Regions from separate parts of the Brotaphodocola sp. genome, predicted to be linked through region 3. Evidence: riboswitches for the same ligand, from Rfam matches in the RefSeq annotation. Region 3 holds a riboswitch; each other region holds the start of a gene.

What was found. A riboswitch is a leader RNA that binds a small molecule or an ion and turns the genes downstream of it on or off. The one in region 3 is predicted to bind thiamine pyrophosphate.
Region 1: linked by a shared signal. The riboswitch ahead of thiW (energy coupling factor transporter S component ThiW) and the one ahead of thiS (sulfur carrier protein ThiS) in region 3 are both predicted to bind thiamine pyrophosphate.
Region 2: linked by a shared signal. The riboswitch ahead of AC4EVX_RS10230 (ABC transporter permease) and the one ahead of thiS (sulfur carrier protein ThiS) in region 3 are both predicted to bind thiamine pyrophosphate.
Region 4: linked by a shared signal. The riboswitch ahead of thiC (phosphomethylpyrimidine synthase ThiC) and the one ahead of thiS (sulfur carrier protein ThiS) in region 3 are both predicted to bind thiamine pyrophosphate.

The regions. Positions count from the first base shown of each region.
Region 1 is NZ_CFAHBC010000011.1:13,477-17,658, forward strand. It holds gene AC4EVX_RS05995 (FAD-dependent oxidoreductase) at 1-85, shown strand, start outside; gene AC4EVX_RS06000 (DUF1667 domain-containing protein) at 78-473, shown strand; gene AC4EVX_RS06005 (TrmH family RNA methyltransferase) at 510-1,334, opposite strand; TPP riboswitch at 1,540-1,643, shown strand; gene thiW (energy coupling factor transporter S component ThiW) at 1,740-2,333, shown strand; gene thiM (hydroxyethylthiazole kinase) at 2,290-3,207, shown strand; gene thiE (thiamine phosphate synthase) at 3,351-3,998, shown strand; gene AC4EVX_RS06025 (alpha/beta hydrolase-fold protein) at 4,181-4,182, shown strand, end outside.
Region 2 is NZ_CFAHBC010000028.1:31,621-35,802, reverse strand. It holds gene AC4EVX_RS10235 (Hsp70 family protein) at 1-2,113, shown strand, start outside; TPP riboswitch at 2,195-2,300, shown strand; gene AC4EVX_RS10230 (ABC transporter permease) at 2,447-3,220, shown strand; gene AC4EVX_RS10225 (ABC transporter substrate-binding protein) at 3,338-4,182, shown strand, end outside.
Region 3 is NZ_CFAHBC010000029.1:7,189-11,370, forward strand. It holds gene treC (alpha,alpha-phosphotrehalase) at 124-1,803, shown strand; TPP riboswitch at 1,999-2,107, shown strand; gene thiS (sulfur carrier protein ThiS) at 2,263-2,457, shown strand; gene thiF (sulfur carrier protein ThiS adenylyltransferase ThiF) at 2,493-3,164, shown strand; gene AC4EVX_RS10285 (thiazole synthase) at 3,379-4,143, shown strand.
Region 4 is NZ_CFAHBC010000008.1:47,742-51,923, forward strand. It holds gene AC4EVX_RS05085 (SIS domain-containing protein) at 1-62, opposite strand, end outside; gene thiD (bifunctional hydroxymethylpyrimidine kinase/phosphomethylpyrimidine kinase) at 215-1,036, opposite strand; gene thiC (phosphomethylpyrimidine synthase ThiC) at 1,072-2,415, opposite strand; TPP riboswitch at 2,604-2,714, opposite strand; gene AC4EVX_RS05100 (GNAT family N-acetyltransferase) at 2,823-3,344, opposite strand; gene AC4EVX_RS05105 (TetR/AcrR family transcriptional regulator) at 3,441-3,992, opposite strand.

The sequences.
Region 1 (4,182 bases), on a different contig from region 3:
TCCGGCGGAGATGGAGCAGATGGTGCTTCCCCATGCAAAGCTGAAATCCAAGAATCCGGTAAAGGTGGTGATCTGCAGTGAATAGAGTATTTACCTGTATTTTATGTCCAAACGGATGTGAGATTGAAGTCGATTATGAGGGGACAACGCTTCACTCAGTCAGCGGAAATCTCTGCCCGAAGGGAAAAGAGTATGTGACACAGGAACTGGTATGTCCGAAGCGAAACATCGCAACCTCTGTGCTTGTAGAGGGAGGCGAACTCCCGCTTGTGAGTGTGCGTCTGACTGCCCCGATTCCGCGCGAGGAGATTTTTCATGTGGTTGAGGAGATTCGCAGACAGTGCCTGACCGCACCGGTCTATGCTGGAACCGTGATTCTTCCAAATGTTCTCGGTCTCGGCGCAGATGTGATTGCGACAAAGACCATTGCTCGTGCCAGAGGGCTTGCCGGTATCACGGAAAGCAAAACGTAAGCTCTTGTCGGAGCTGACGGAGCACACGATTGCGGGTCATTGCTTTCTGCGTCCGAGCTGCCAGAATGCGACCGCGCTGGCACTTGCAACATTCAGGGAATCGACCTCGTGGTATATCGGAATCATCACGGTGTAGTCGCAGTTTGCGATCGTTTCCTTAGCGAGACCATCACCCTCTGTTCCGAGAACCAGAGCGAGTTTGTCTTCGCGCATCAGCTGTGGATCGTCGATCGAGACCGAGTCCTTCTTGAGTGCCATTGCGACACTGCGAAATCCCATCGCCTTTAAGCGATCCATGCCGTCTTTTGACCAGTCGCCATCGATGAAAGTCCACGGAATCTGAAAGACGGTTCCCATGCTGACGCGGGAGGCACGGCGATAGAGCGGATCAGTGCATCCGTGTGTCAGAAGCACGGCATCCATGCCGAGACCGGCAGCGGAGCGAAAGATCGCGCCGACGTTTGTCGGATTCATCACATTTTCGAGGACAGCGATGCGGTGAGCGTTCGCACAGACCCTCTCGATCGACGGAAGTGATTTTCGGCGCATGGCACAGAGGATTCCGCGCGTCAGTGCAAAGCCGGTGAGCTTTGTCAGGACATCGAATTCTGCGACATATGCCGGAACATCCGGGCATTTTGCGAGCAGATCTTTCGCCTGCGTCTCAATGTGCTTTTTTTCAAGCAAAAAGGAGACTGGCTCATAGCCTGCCTGAAGCGCCCGCATGATGACATTAGGGCTTTCCGCAATAAAAAGCCCGGTCTGCGGTTCGTAGTAGCGCAGAAGCTGGTTTTCATTCAGCCGTGCATATAAGTCAAGTTCCGGTGCAGAAAAATCTTTAATTTCTATGATATTTGCCATAATCAAAAAACTCCATTTCATCATTTCTGGTCTTATTTTATAACGGCGCAGACAGATTTGTCCAGAATATGTTTGCGCAATGCGTGAACAGTAACAATTGACACTTTTTATCAAATATGATATGCTTGGTAACGAAAAATAAGAGAGCAAAACAAAAAAAGTCTTAAAACTTTCAAATTTTTTAAAATAAAAAAGATAGCAATGAGATGACAAGCGCGGGAGCCTGTGTGACAGGCTGAGAGGAAGATTGATCTTCGACCGTACCTGATTTGGGTAATGCCAACGGAGGGAAGCCTGAGAATGAGGAGTGTATCTCCGGAGCAAGTTTCCCGGAAGATATGCTCTTTTTATTTTTACAGGTTTCAATTACAGATCCAAAATACCGAAATCAGGAGGATGAAAAGGATGGAAAAAGAAAGAGTAAAGACATTTCGCATGGTATTTTTGGCAATGATGGTGGCAATCGGCGTGGTAATCTCCCCGATTCTGAGAATTGAGGGAATGTGCCCGACCGCGCATCTGATCAATATCACCTGTTCCGTGTTTATGGGACCGTGGTATTCTCTTCTGTGTGCCTGCATGATTGGTGTGATCCGCATGATGTTCATGGGAATTCCGCCGCTGGCTCTGACCGGAGCGGTGTTCGGAGCGTTTCTCTCCGGTGTATTTTACCGTGCCTCAAAGGGAAAAATCATCTGTGCGGTCTTCGGTGAGATCTTTGGCACCGGAATCATCGGTTCCCTCGTTTCCTATCCGGTTATGGCATTTCTGATGGGAAGAGAGGGACTCAACGCGTTCTATTACACCCCGATGTTTATCTCCGCGACGATTATGGGCGGAGTTACCGCATATGTATTTTTAAAGGCGTTGAGCCAGACGGGAATGCTTGCAAAAATTCAGGAGAGTCTGGGAGCAAAAATTTATGACAAGAACGGAAGAAAAAAGAGAGATGGACATGCAACTGATGAAACGCATGCAGGAGATGCGAAATTATATTAGAGAGACACAGCCGTTAATTCACTGTATCACAAATCCGATCTCGATTCATGATTGCGCGAATGTGATTTTGGCGACGGGCGCGCGACCGATCATGGCAGAACATCCGAAGGAAGTGGAGGAGATCACAGCGGTCTCCTCCGCTTTGATGCTGAATCTCGGGAATATCACGGATGTGAGGATGGAATCGATGAGACTTGCACTTGCGCAGGCGAACCGAGATAAGATTCCGGTGATCCTTGATCTCGTCGGCGTGACTTGCAGTCATCTGCGCCGAAGATTTGCGGAGTCCCTTTTGGAAGAGGGACAGTTTGCGGTGATCAAGGGAAATATTTCAGAGATTTTGGCGGTTGGTTCCCTGCCGTTTCACGGAACCGGCATCGATGCCGGGGCGGAGGATGCGGTTTCCGAGGAAAATCAGAGCCAGCGCGGAGAAGTCGCAAAATCGTTGGCAAAAACGTTGGGTTGTGCGGTTCTTGCAACCGGGAAAAAAGATCTCGTTGCGGTCTCTGATCAGGCATTTCTTGTCTCAAACGGAGATCCGGCATTGTCCGGAATCACAGGGACGGGATGTATGGTGGGAGCGCTGACTGCGTCCTATCTTCCGGCAGTCTCAACCCAGTCTCTTAGATCTTCTATTGGAACAAAAGGCACGGATTCTGAGTATTTGGTGGGTGATTCTTATGCAGAGGCGGAATCCGCATTTTCAGAAGGGGCTCTTTCGGCACTTCTCGGTGTTGTCACAATGGGAATTGCAGGGGAGAAGGCGACAAAAGCTTCCCGCGGTCCGGGAAGCTTTCAGACAGCACTTCTCGATGAAATTTTCTGCTTGAGCGAGGAGGCGTTTGCGAGAAAAGCCCGGATTTACCCGCTGTGACGTAAAAAGAAAAATGGATGAGAAAGAACCAGAAAGAAGAAACAAAAAAGAAACAGAGAAAAGAAATAAAGAAAAAATAGGAAATTAGAACTAGAAAATAGGAAATCAATAGGAAATAAAAACGAGGGGAGGATGATGCAGAGATGAAACATTTGGATATGAGTCTGTATCTGGTGACGGACAGCACCTATCACACGGAGGAATCGTTGCTTCGGACAGTCGAGGAGGCATGTGAGGGAGGAGTCACGATTGTACAGCTGAGAGAAAAGCATGCAGGAGGACGGGAGTATCTTGAGAAAGCACGAAAGGTTCGCGCGATCACAGAGCGCTATGGCGTTCCGCTGATTATTGATGACCGTGTCGATGTGGCGATGGCATGTGGAGCGGACGGCGTTCACGTCGGAGCGTCGGATCTTCCGGTCGCAGAGGCGCGTCGGATTCTCGGACCGGACAAGATCGTCGGAGCGACCGCAAAGACGGTGGAGACGGCGCTCAAAGCATATGAGGATGGGGCAGATTACCTTGGGGTCGGAGCGATCTATCCGACAACGACAAAGGTTGTGACAATCCGCACCGAGGTTTCAACGCTCGATGCGATCTGCCGTGCCGTGCCGATTCCGGCAGTTGCGATCGGCGGTTTGAACCGGGGAAATATGGGAATTCTGGATGGAACCGGAATTTCCGGAATTGCGGTGGTATCTGCGATCATGAAATCGGAGAACCCGAGAGAGACGGCGAGAGATCTGCTCAAGGAAGTGCACCGGATGAGAAGAAATTTTGAATTCAAATAAATTAAAAGCATCCGTTTTTAGTATTGTGGTCTGCATTGAAAAGAGGACGCTCCTGTGTTAAACTATCCATAACACGGGAGCGTTTTTATGTGTGGTTCGCACAGTGCTAGATCGTTGCCGAAGCAACTGCGCCTTAGCGCGAAAATGTGCAGGAATTTTTTAGAGAGCGAGAATACAAGACAAT
Region 2 (4,182 bases), on a different contig from region 3:
TGGCGAGATTCCGTCGGATTTGCTCTCCCTTGAGACAGAGAAAAATGTCATGGTCTTTGATCTCGGCGGAGGAACTCTCGATGTGACGCTTCACAGAGTCAGCAGTACCCCGGAGGGCTTGATTGACATTCGAGATCTTGCGATCAGCCGTTATACGCTTCTCGGCGGAGACAATTTCGATGAGCTTCTCGCGGAGGATATGCTCAAGAGATTTCAGGAAATGTATGAGATTGTCGTTCCGACCAAGCGCAGGGAAGAGGTGATGTGCAAGCTCAGAAAGCTGGCGGAAGAGCTGAAAGTAAAGATTTCAATGGCATATGATGACGCAGACATGTCAGGCGTACAGCTTCCGGATGATTACAGCGAGGAAGTCATGGACATCAATCTCTACGACGCGTACTCGTTTGAGACGACCTACACAAAGGCGGAGATGGAGAGCATCCTTGCGCCTTTGATGGGATATGCATATAAGATGGAGGATGTCGGAAGAATTCAGAAGATGGATGAGCGCGATGTCAATAACATCATTTATCCGATTCTCGATGTGCTCGACAAGGCCGGAAAAGGAGTGAAGATTGACGCGGTTATTTTAAACGGTGGAATGACGAAATGCTATCTGATTCGCCAGAGACTGAAAGAATTTTTCGGATTTGAACCGCTTGCGACGAGTGATCCGGATCTCGCAGTTGCGCGAGGAGCTGTCTATTATCATTATTGCCTTCACAAATACCATGTACAGAGAATTGGGGCAAAGAACAATGGAAATCAGACGCTCACAGCGACTGCGGAATCAGTTGGAAATCCGATGCAGGAAAATCGTGAGACAAACACACCTGTTTTCCATACCGGAACGATTTTAAATGACTCAATCAATCTCGGTCTGAGAAATGAGTATGTCAGTCTGTTGATTCCTGCCGGAACTCAACTGCCCTATCGATCAGAAGAAATTAGGGATTGCTATAAACTCGACAAGACGACAGATGCGATTGGAATTGAGCTTTACCTTGGAAGGGGAACGACAAAGAATCTTCCGAACCGGCGCATTGCGACGAGAGTTGTGAAATTTCAGAATCCTTATCCGGCCAACACGCCGATCAGTTTCCAGATTTATATCAATTCAATGAGAATGATGACGATGGAGGCATGGATCACCGACCGCCCGAAGACAAAGACGATCATGGAGATGGACATGGCATCCTTGAAGACAACGGCGAAAAGTGCACGGGGAATCAGTGCGATCGGCAAGATGAAGCTCAATGCAAAGAGTGAGCTAAACGGTCTCAAACTTCTCGCAGAGAAGAATGAGAGACTTGGATTTAAACTTAACGGAGAGGTCAAGAAAGCCTTGGAGGCGATTGGACAGGCATCCAATCCAGAAGACTTTTTTGAGCCGTGCATGGATCTGATCAATTCCTGCAATCAGGCCGATTTGATGGTGGGTTACGTCTACGCAATCGGAATTTTGCTCAGGGACGGTTGGAGCGAGTCGCAGAAAAGAACGATTTTGCAGAGGGCAAAACAGCATTTCAATCCCTATGCAACCGCAATCAGGCAGTCAAGTTATGTTTTAAGAAATGCGCTCGAAATGATTGCGTCTATGGACCCGAATTTCGTTGATTTTTATGTTGAATATATGACGAAGATGCCGGGAGAGGCGGAGTATCAGAAACTTGCGATTTTCCAGTTTGTGCTCCGATATGAAAAGGATGATGCAAAAATTGCAAACTTCTTTGAGCACTTTTTCCGAATGGCGGACATGAACAAATGGGTGGCAAATCTGATGATTCAGCGTTACGGAAGAGGAACCGAGAAAGAAAATCAGCAGAAATTTGCAAAATTTGTGAAAAATCTATCTGCGGGTCTTCGCACAAAGGAGAGGGAGCTGGTACAGGATTATGCGGTGCTGGTAATTGCAGAGCTTTGTAGCAGGAACGGAGAGAACCCACTGCAAAACGATAAGTACACCGTTAAACCGGTATGGCAGGCTGTGAAAACGTATCTTGCCGGGGATGAGCGGACAGATTTTGTTTCGGCGGTGGAGAAGATCTGGAATGATGAAGAACTCAACGAAAAGGAGATCCAGGCGACTGGCGCAATCTTCAAGGCGGGATGAGGTGCGCATTTGTCATTGTCATTGCCAAAAAGATGTGCTATAATTAACGGGCGCAAAAAGAAAAATAAGAGTGATGAATATAAATACAAAAAGGGGAGTCTGCATACAGGCTGAGAGGAAATAAAGGATTTTGACCCATGACCTGATCTGGATCATGCCAGCGTAGGAAAATAAGAAGAATAAAGAAATCTGGAAATAATAGGATTCTGATCGTTCTAAGAAAAACCGCTGTCCCGTGATGGCGGTTTTTCTGTTTTATATTTTTCTGTTTTTTGATATTTCGTTGTGGTGACGCATCTGTTGAGAAAATAAAAGGGAGTGTTGTGGACAAAGATGAAAAATACAAGAGAAAAACTCACGCCGGTTTTTTTTATTCTGGCGGTGTTGGTGTTCTGGGAGGGAGCGGTTCGGGTACTTCAGATTCCGCTCTACGTCCTGCCATCGCCGATTGCAGTGGTTCAGGCGCTGATTTCAGAGAGTTCAGAGCTTTGCGGACATGCACTCGTGACGACGGGGGAGGCACTTCTCGGAATTGTGATTGCCTTTGTGTTGTCACTGGTGCTTGGAACTTTGATGGATTCGTTTCCGGCGATTCGGGGCAGTCTCTATCCGATCCTTGTTGTGACACAGACGGTTCCGATGATTGTGATGGCGCCGATTCTGATCATTTATATGGGATTTGGAATGGCACCGAAGATTTTGACGGTTGTGCTGATGTGCTTTTTCCCGGTTGCTGTCAGCTTTGCGGATGGTCTGGCGCGGGTGAATGAGGAGTATGTCCATCTTGTACGCTCTTACGGGGCAGGAAAGTGGAAGGCATACTGGCTCGTGAAGATTCCGGCCGCAATTCCGGAGCTTCTTTCTGGAATGAAGGTGGCAGCGACATACAGCATCAGCGGTGCAGTGGTCGGAGAGTGGCTTGGTTCCCAGAAAGGACTTGGATATTATTTGCTCCGCGTAAAAAACAGCTATATGCTCGACAAAGTTTTTGCGTGCGTGGTCTTTATCATTGTGCTGAGTCTGTGCATGAATGGACTTACGCGCCTGATTGCCTGGGTGACAATGCCGTATGAGCGAAAGAAAACAGGAGTCAGAGCCGGAAAATAAAGAGTTGGGAAAATTTCTAAGAGATCAAGCGCTCAAAATCAGAGCAGGATCAAAAATATGCAGAAATGCAAAAAACAGAAACACAGAAAACAGAAACGCAGAAAAGAGGAGAACATTATGAGAAAAACATGGAAAACAGCAGGAAGTATGCTGATGGCAGTTGCTTTGCTGACGGCAAGCCTTTCAGGATGTGGCGCATCAAATGAGACGGGTGAGACGAAGACTTCGGAGTCTGCAAGTGCAGAGTCTGCCGAGGAGAGCAAGGCAGAGGCTTCCAGCGTTTCTTCAGATGCCGGCGAGAAAGAAGATGTGACAGTGATTCTTGACTATGTGGCAAACACAAACCACACGGGCATGTATGTCGCACTGGATCAGGGATATTATGAGGAAGAGGGATTAAACGTCAACATCGTGGAGCCGACTGAGGGTGCAACTGCTACACTTGTCGCTGTTGGAAAGGGAGATTTCGGCATCAGCTATCAGGAGGATGTGACTGTGGCACTGACTTCCAAGGAAGCTCTTCCGATCAAGGCAATTGCGACACTGATTCAGCACAATACTTCCGGCTTTGTGACCTACGCAGACAAGGAGATTACCTCACCGAGGGACTTTGAGGGAAAGACTTATGCAGGTTGGGGCGGTCCTGGAGAGGAAGCTGTCCTGAAAGCAGTGATGACGCAGGCTGGTGCAGATTTTTCCAAGTTAAACATGGTAATCTCTGACGGTTCCGGCTTTGAGGCACTGAAAGATAAGGTGGACATCATGTGGTTTTTTGAAGGCTGGGATAATGTAAAGTGTAAGCTCAATGATTTCCCGATCAACTATATGGAGCTTCGCCAGCTTGATGAGCGTCTTGACTATTACACTCCGGTTATCATCGCAAACGACGATACACTGAAAAATAAGCCGGAAATGGTGAAAAAATTCCTCTCGGCGACCGAGAAGGGTTACCGCTATGCGAT
Region 3 (4,182 bases):
TGTGAATTTTTAAATGTGCCCGGTAAAAGATAAGCAGTGAAATATGCCCGCTAAACGATAACCAGTGAAATATGATCGATAAAATATGATCAGTAAGAAAAATAGTGCAGGAGGAAATGGGCGATGACGGATTTTAGCAATAAAGTAGTTTACCAGATTTATCCGAAGTCATTTCGGGATACGAATGGAGATGGAATCGGAGATATTCCGGGTGTAATAGAAAAGTTGGATTACTTGCAGGATCTCGGTGTGGATTATCTGTGGCTGACTCCGTTTTTTGTCTCCCCGCAGAGAGACAATGGCTATGACGTTGCAGATTATCGAAAGATCAATCCGATGTTTGGAACAATGGAGGATGTGGAAAATCTGATTTCCGAGGCTAAAAAACGCGGAATCGGTCTGATGCTCGACATGGTTTTCAACCACACTTCAACGGAACATGAGTGGTTTCAGAAAGCTCTCGCCGGTGATGAAAAATCCCAGAACTACTATATTTTCAAGGAAGGAACTGCGGATCAGTGTCCGACAAACTGGCAGTCAAAGTTTGGCGGAACTGCATGGGAATATGTGCCGAAGCTCGGAAAATGGTATCTGCATCTCTACGATGTGACGCAGGCAGACTTAAACTGGGACAATCCGGATGTCCGGGAGGAGCTGAAAGAGATCCTGCGTTTCTGGAAGAAGAAGGGAATCCATGCGTTCCGCTTTGATGTCATTAATCTTGTCTCTAAGCCGGAAAAGATGGTGGACGATTTTGAGGGAGACGGAAGACGGTTTTACAGCGATGGTCCGCACATCCATGAGTATCTCAAGGAGATGGTCAGAGATACCGGAATCGAGGATTTTGTGACAGTTGGAGAGATGTCCTCGACCTCAGTCGAGCATTGCATCCGTTATTCCTCCCCGAAGGAGAAAGAACTCTCGATGTGCTTCAATTTCCATCACCTGAAAGTGGATTACAAGAATGGGGATAAATGGGCGTTGATGGAGCCGGATTACAGAGCGTTAAAAGCGCTCTTTAAAGAGTGGCAGATGAAGATGCAGGCGGGAGATGGCTGGAATTCACTCTTCTGGTGTAACCACGATCAGCCTCGCATTGTGAGCAGAATGGGCGATGAGACGACATACTGGAAGGAGTCCGCAAAGATGCTTGCGGGCATGATCCATCTGATGCGCGGTACTCCGTACATCTATCAGGGTGAGGAGATCGGTATGCTGAATGCGCATTATCCGTCGATCGATCGGTACCGCGATGTGGAGAGCTTAAACTACTACCAGATTCTGCTCAATCAGGGAAAGAGCGAGAAGGAGGCACTTGAGATCCTCTCAGCGAGATCCCGCGACAACAGCAGAACGCCGATGCAGTGGAATGACGAGAAGTATTGCGGATTTTCCACAGCAGAGCCGTGGCTTCCGGTGTCCGATGCGTTCAAAAAAGGGATCACTGTTTCCGCACAGAAGGACGATGAGGACTCGATTCTGGCATTCTACAAGAAGCTCATTTCCCTGAGAAAAGAATATCCGGTGATCGCAAAGGGCGAGATTGAATTTTTAGAGACGGAATCCGACAAGATCGTGGCATACTGCAGAAGCCTTGGTTCCGACCGGCTGACAGTATTTTGCAATCTCGGCAGAAAGGAGCAGACGGTTCCATTCGATGAGACGTGCAGGAATGGTCAGGTTCTGCTTGAAAATTATAAAGATCAGAAGGAGCAGAATTTTGCAGGACAGGAATCCTACACGCTGAGACCATATGAAATTCTTGTAATCGAGAGCAAGGCAGATGGAAATCCTGGAAAATAAAGAGAGCAGGAAGATTGATCTGACAGGCATTTATTATCACCGCCTTAAGTGGGTCGATGATTTTAAACAGGTGGATGATCAGATTCTCAAGTTTGAGCCGACGACGAGTGGTCCCGGCTCGAATTTTCACGGCAATATTTTGTTTCGAATTATAATGAGAAAAAACTTGCAAATCTTTTTGAAATTTTGTATAATACCATACAAATAGGGAGCTCAAATGGATGGGCTGAGAGTAGACTTAATTAGTCTTGACCTGGAACCTGATTTGGATAATGCCAACGTAGGGAAATACATGTCGCGAAGAATGGACTTGTGTGCCGTTGCTCTCTGTTTTGTGTGAACTGGGGGCACCACTTTTCACAGAGGATACAGGCGCCGGATGACACTAAGATTGTGTCGTCCGGCGCCTTTTTGCGTTGTTTCGTACGGTGTTAAAAGAGAAAAGAGGAGAGTGCGCAGATGGTAAAAATCAATGGAGAAGAGAAGACGATTGCCGGAAAAAATCTGCTCGAATGCTTAAAAGAGGCAGGATTTGAGCCAGAGCGAGTTGTTGTGGAGCGCAATTTTGAGATCATTCCGAAAGATCAATTAGGAAATGTGACGATTCAGGATGAAGATGAGATTGAAGTTTTGAGATTTGTCGGAGGAGGCTGATCGGGGAGAAAAGAGAAGAAAGAGAGAGAAGAGAAGTGAGAAAAGGAGAAGAAATTAAAAAGAGAATGCAGGAGTCTATTTCCAAAGAGGAGCTGGATCGTGCATTTGATGCGAGATTCCCGAAAGAAATGCAGGTAAAACTTCACAATGCGAAAGTTGCGATTGCCGGTCTTGGCGGTCTTGGTTCTAATATTGCGGTTATGCTTGCGAGAAGTGGAGTCGGGAAACTTTTTCTCGTGGATTTTGATGTGGTGGATGTTACAAATCTGAACCGCCAGATGTATTTGATTCCGCAGTTGGGAAAGCCGAAAGCGGAGGCATTGTCGGAGATCCTGTATCAGATTAATCCCTATGCAACATATGAATCTGTCTGTATAAAAGTTACACCTGAGAATGTGAAGGAGCTGTTTGCGGAGTATCCGATTGTGTGTGAGGCATTTGACCGCCCAGATCAGAAAGCAATGCTGGTTCAGGAGCTTCTGACTCAGTGTCCAGAAACGATTGTTGTGTCGGGAAATGGAATGGCAGGATATGAAGATGCGAATGAGATCCGGACAAGACAGATGATGAGACGGTTGTATGTGTGCGGAGACCAGAGCACGGATGTTGGAGCGGGGATTGGGTTGATTGCTCCGAGAGTGAGTGTCTGCGCAGGGCATGAGGCAAATAAAGTGCTGCAGTTGATTATGCAGGGAGCATGCGAGTGAGAAAAGTAAAGAAAGCGTGAAGCGAGAGTGAAACAGAGCGCGATCTCAGAGCCAGATGACAGATCGATAAAAATAAGGACAGAAAGATAAAAGATGCAGAGCAAGAAAAAACATACCAAAGCATACAGAGCAGGATAAAAACGGGAAACAGAGAACAGAACAGGAACAAAAAAGGAACAAAAAGGGATAAAAAAAGAAAAGGAGAGAGAAAACGATGGAAGATAAGTTTGTGTTGGGTGGAAAAGAGTTTAAGAGCCGTTTTATTTTGGGATCAGGAAAATATAATCTGAATTTGATTAAATCTGCGGTGGAACAGGGAGGAGCAGAGATCATCACGCTTGCGCTTCGCCGTGCCAATACGCAGGAGAGTGAGAATATTCTTGATTTCATTCCGGAGGGAGTAACCTTGCTTCCAAATACATCCGGAGCGAGAAATGCGGAGGAGGCTGTCCGAATTGCGCGCCTGAGCAGGGCGATGGGATGTGGAAATTTTGTGAAAGTTGAAATCATGCGCGATGCAAAATATTTATTCCCGGACAACTACGAGACGATCAAGGCGACGGAGATTCTGGCGAAAGAGGGATTTGTCGTTCTTCCGTACATGAATCCGGATTTGAATGTCGCGAGAGATCTTCAGAATGCCGGAGCCGGAGCCGTTATGCCGTTGGCAGCTCCGATCGGAAGTAACAAGGGACTCGCGACAAAAGCGATGATTCAGGTATTGATCGATGAGATTGATCTGCCGATTATCGTTGATGCGGGAATTGGCAAACCGTCTCAGGCGTGTGAGGCGATGGAGATGGGTGCAAGTGCAATTATGGCAAATACCGCAATTGCGACAGCGGGGGATGTCCCGGCGATGGCAGAAGCCTTCAAGCTGGCGATTGAGGCAGGAAGAAAGGCTTATCTGACTGGAATGGGACGCGTGCTTGCAAGAGGAGGAAGTGCTTCCGATCCGTTGACGGGATTTTTGCGCTAGGATGAAGTCGCAGAAAAAGAGAAAACGGAAAAGAGAAAA
Region 4 (4,182 bases), on a different contig from region 3:
CGGGCCACAGCCTGCTCCTGATGAGTAAATCCCTTCATCTCCGTAAGTTGTTCAAAAATCATCCCTCAACCTCATTCCATCATTTTCTTTGCCGGTGGCAAAAGTCCGATGCCTCCACCTTTAGAGGAGGAGGCATCCACTCTGAGTTATACTCATTATTATACTATAAATAAAAGAATTCGTGAAGTTGGGATTCTGCGCTTATGCACAACGCCTAAGTAAGCGGTCTGATCTTGAAACAGTGATCGAGCGGTCCGCTTCCCCTTCCGAGATCCAGACCGGAGGCAAGTGCTCCCGTAAGATACTCTTTTGCACATCTTACGCTCTCCTCCACGCTCTTTCCCTCTGCAAGTCCACAGGCGATCGCTGATGAGAGTGTACATCCGGTTCCATGTGTGTTCGGGTTGTTGACCCGGCTTCCACGAAACCAGATCCACTCCCCATCACGGTAGAGAACATCATTTGCGGTTGAGATCTGATGACCACCTTTTACCAGAACCGCACCACCGTAGCGCTTTGAGATCTTTTCTCCGGCTTCTTCCATCTGAGCTTCATTCTCAATCTTCATCTCTGCGAGAATCTCAGCTTCCGGAATATTCGGAGTCAGAACCGCTGACAGCGGAAGAAGTTCCCCTGCGAGTATCCCCATCGCATCCTCTGCAAGAAGTCTCGAACCACTCGTTGACACCATAACCGGATCGAGCACGACATTTCTCGCATGATACTCGCGAAGTTTCTGCGCAATCACACGGATCGTCTCTTTTCCGGAAACCATTCCGATCTTCACTGCATCCGGAAAAATATCTGTGAATACACTGTCGAGCTGAAGTCCGACAAAGGCGGGATCTGCCTCAAAAATCCCCGCCACTCCGGTCGTGTTCTGCGCTGTCAACGCCGTGATTGCGCTCATTCCATAGACGCCAAGTGCCGTCATCGTCTTCAAGTCCGCCTGAATCCCGGCTCCACCACTGCTGTCCGATCCAGCGATCGTCAGAACGGTTTTCCGGCTGATCTTTTTATCGTCTCCGTTTTCCATAATTGTCACTGTCACCTATTACCTATTTATTTTCATCACTCATCAAAAATGGTAACGATCTCTCCGTCCATGATGCGGTTCATATTCTTGACTGCACAGAAGTTTCCACACATCGAGCAGGTATCCTCTTTCTCCGGCTTTGCAGATGCGCGGTATGCTCTCGCCTTCTCCGGGTCGATTGCGAGCTTGAACATCTCCTCCCAGTCGAGTTTCTTTCTCGCTGCGCCCATTGCGCGATCCCAATCTTTTGCACCCTTTACGCCCTTTGCAATATCTGCTGCATGGGCTGCAATCTTGGAAGCAATGATTCCCTCTTTTACATCGTTGACATCCGGAAGGCGAAGATGCTCAGCCGGAGTTACATAGCACAGGAAGGCTGCGCCGGATGCTGCTGCAATCGCACCTCCGATCGCTGCGGTGATATGGTCATACCCCGGTGCAATATCCGTGACGAGCGGTCCAAGGACATAGAACGGAGCACCCTTGCAGACGGTCTGCTGAATCTTCATGTTTGCAGAGATCTGGTCAAGTGGCATATGACCCGGTCCCTCTACCATAACCTGCACATCCTTCTCCCATGCACGGCGGGTCAGCTCGCCAAGTGTCACAAGCTCCTCAATCTGGGAAATGTCAGTTGCATCCTCAAGACATCCCGGACGGCAGGCATCACCAAGGCTGATCGTCACATCGTACTCCCGGCAGATTTCCAGAACGCGATCATAATACTCATAGAACGGGTTCTCCTCCCCGGTCATCATCATCCATGCAAAGATGATTGATCCACCTCTCGATACAATGTTCATCAGGCGCTTGTTGTCCTTGAAACGCTTTGCGGTGCTCTTGTTGATGCCGACATGGATCGTCATGAAGTCCACGCCATCCTTTGCGTGCATTTCCACAATCTTCAGCCACTCCTCCGCGGTAATGTCCTTGAGTGCCTTATGATAGTAGACAACGGCATCGTAAATCGGCACGGTTCCGATCATTGCCGGACACTCTGCGGTCAGCTTGCGACGAAATGCCTGCGTGTCTCCGTAAGAGCTTAAATCCATGATGGACTCCGCTCCCATCTTCACTGCGTCATTTACCTTCTCCAGCTCCATATCAATATCTTTCCAGTCACGGGAAGTTCCGAGATTGACATTGATTTTTGTCTTGAGCATCGAACCGACTCCGTTCGGATCAATCGAAGTGTGCAGGCGGTTACACGGAATGATTACCTTGCCCTCCGCAATCAGGGCACGCAGTTCTTCCTCGCTCATCATTTCTTTTTCTGCTACAATCTTCATCTCCGGCGTGATGATTCCCTTTCTCGCCGCATCCATCTGTGTTGTGTACTCTCTCATTTTCTCTCCTCCTATAACAGCATTCATCAGCATGACGCGATTCATTCATATCATTCATATAAAATATTCTTTGGTGTATTTACATGAAGCGTTTTTGTGTCATAAAATACAATTTCCCACGAATTATGGTACGAATTACAAAATTATGAAATCAAAAAACGGCATCCTGTGTGGGAACGAGATGTTCTTTACAGGACGCCGTCTGAAATGTTCTTTCGGTCATCGGTTTTCGCATTCGATCCCTACGTTGGCATTACCCAAATCAGGTTATTAAGGTCGAAGTTTGATTACTTCCTCTCAGCCTGCTTCCACAAGCTCCCTTTGTTTGCTTTTATCTGAATTATTTTGTCTGAATGAAATTATCTGATTTTATTCTTCTTTAGTTTATCACTGTCGAATGATTCTGTCCAGTTTTTTTCTGAACGAATCGAGAAAATTCCTCAGTTCGCCTTGTGATATCCTCTCCACGGATTTCGCACTTCCTGAAATTCCTTTCTCAGATCATTCTCCTCCAGTTTAAGTTTGCCACAGTACACGAACCCAAGTTTTGCGAGAAGGTTCTGCATCGGCTTATTGTCGTCATGCGTATCGATTTTCAAATTTCCACACTGTTCAAATGCCCAGTTCAGACAAAACGAGCCGGCTCCACGTGTCCCCTCTGCCACCGCAATCCGGTGAACGACACCGTAAGGTCTGTCATTGAGCCATTCTCCTGATTCAAGCTGACGGTAAGAAGGTTCGTCTTCTTCCTTCGCAAAATAGAAGACTGCTTCTATCTTGCCTCCGTCCATACAGACATAACATTTCTTCTGATGAATATTTTCTTCAACCAGATCTCTCGGCGGATAAATCGTCTCCCACTGGGTCGGATTCCCATGTTCCGCCATAAATTTCTGTGCATACGCATAGATCCCCATGATTTCTTCAAGCTGTTCCGGCTGTGCCACTCTGATCTCTCTCATCTCTCTATTCTCCTTCTGAATGATTTGTTGCACCTATTCTCTTTGATTCTTTCTTAACTTGCCCTTTTTTCTCTTTTGTCATTTGAAGATTGAAGATTAAAAAATCCTTGGGAGTTTTCCTTTTTCCGCAATCCATCCCTGACATTCTGCCTCCACAACGCCAAGCAGTTCCTCCGGAGTCTCCTGACATCCATTGTAAAGCCAAATCTTGATAATCTGAAAAATTCCACCGCGCAGAAATTCCATGCGATATTTTTCTAAGGAACTCTGACTCTCCAAATGCGGTTGCATCCGCTTTCTGTCATTCTTATCATAAGAAAACATCCCATAAGGAGTATCATTCCCCAATTTGAGATAAGTCTTATAAAAAATTTGATTTGCCTTTATATGACGAAGCAGGCGCAAATAATATCCTCTGTGATCTGCTTCCTCTTCGCCATTCAAAGTGTCCTGATCTCCATTGTAAAACTCCGGCAATACCTTCTCAAATTTGTTGCGAACCGAGTCTGCAAGATCATACACATCTGCATAACTTGCATAAAATGTGGTTCTATTCAAACCTGCCTGTTTGCAAATATCAGTAACCTGTATTTCACTTAATTTTTTTGTTCTGAGAAGCTCCATAAATACCTTTTCAATACATTCCATAGAGGTACGTTTTCTTTTATTATTTGGTTTGTTCATATGCTTTTTATGCTGGTTCTCCTATATTATCTAAACACATGTTGGTTTAATAAATCTTTTAACTCAACAGATGTTGGTTTTTTATGGCGTTTTATCACAACACTTGTTGGTTTTTTGTTATTTATTTCAACATATGTTGGTTTAATTATTTCTA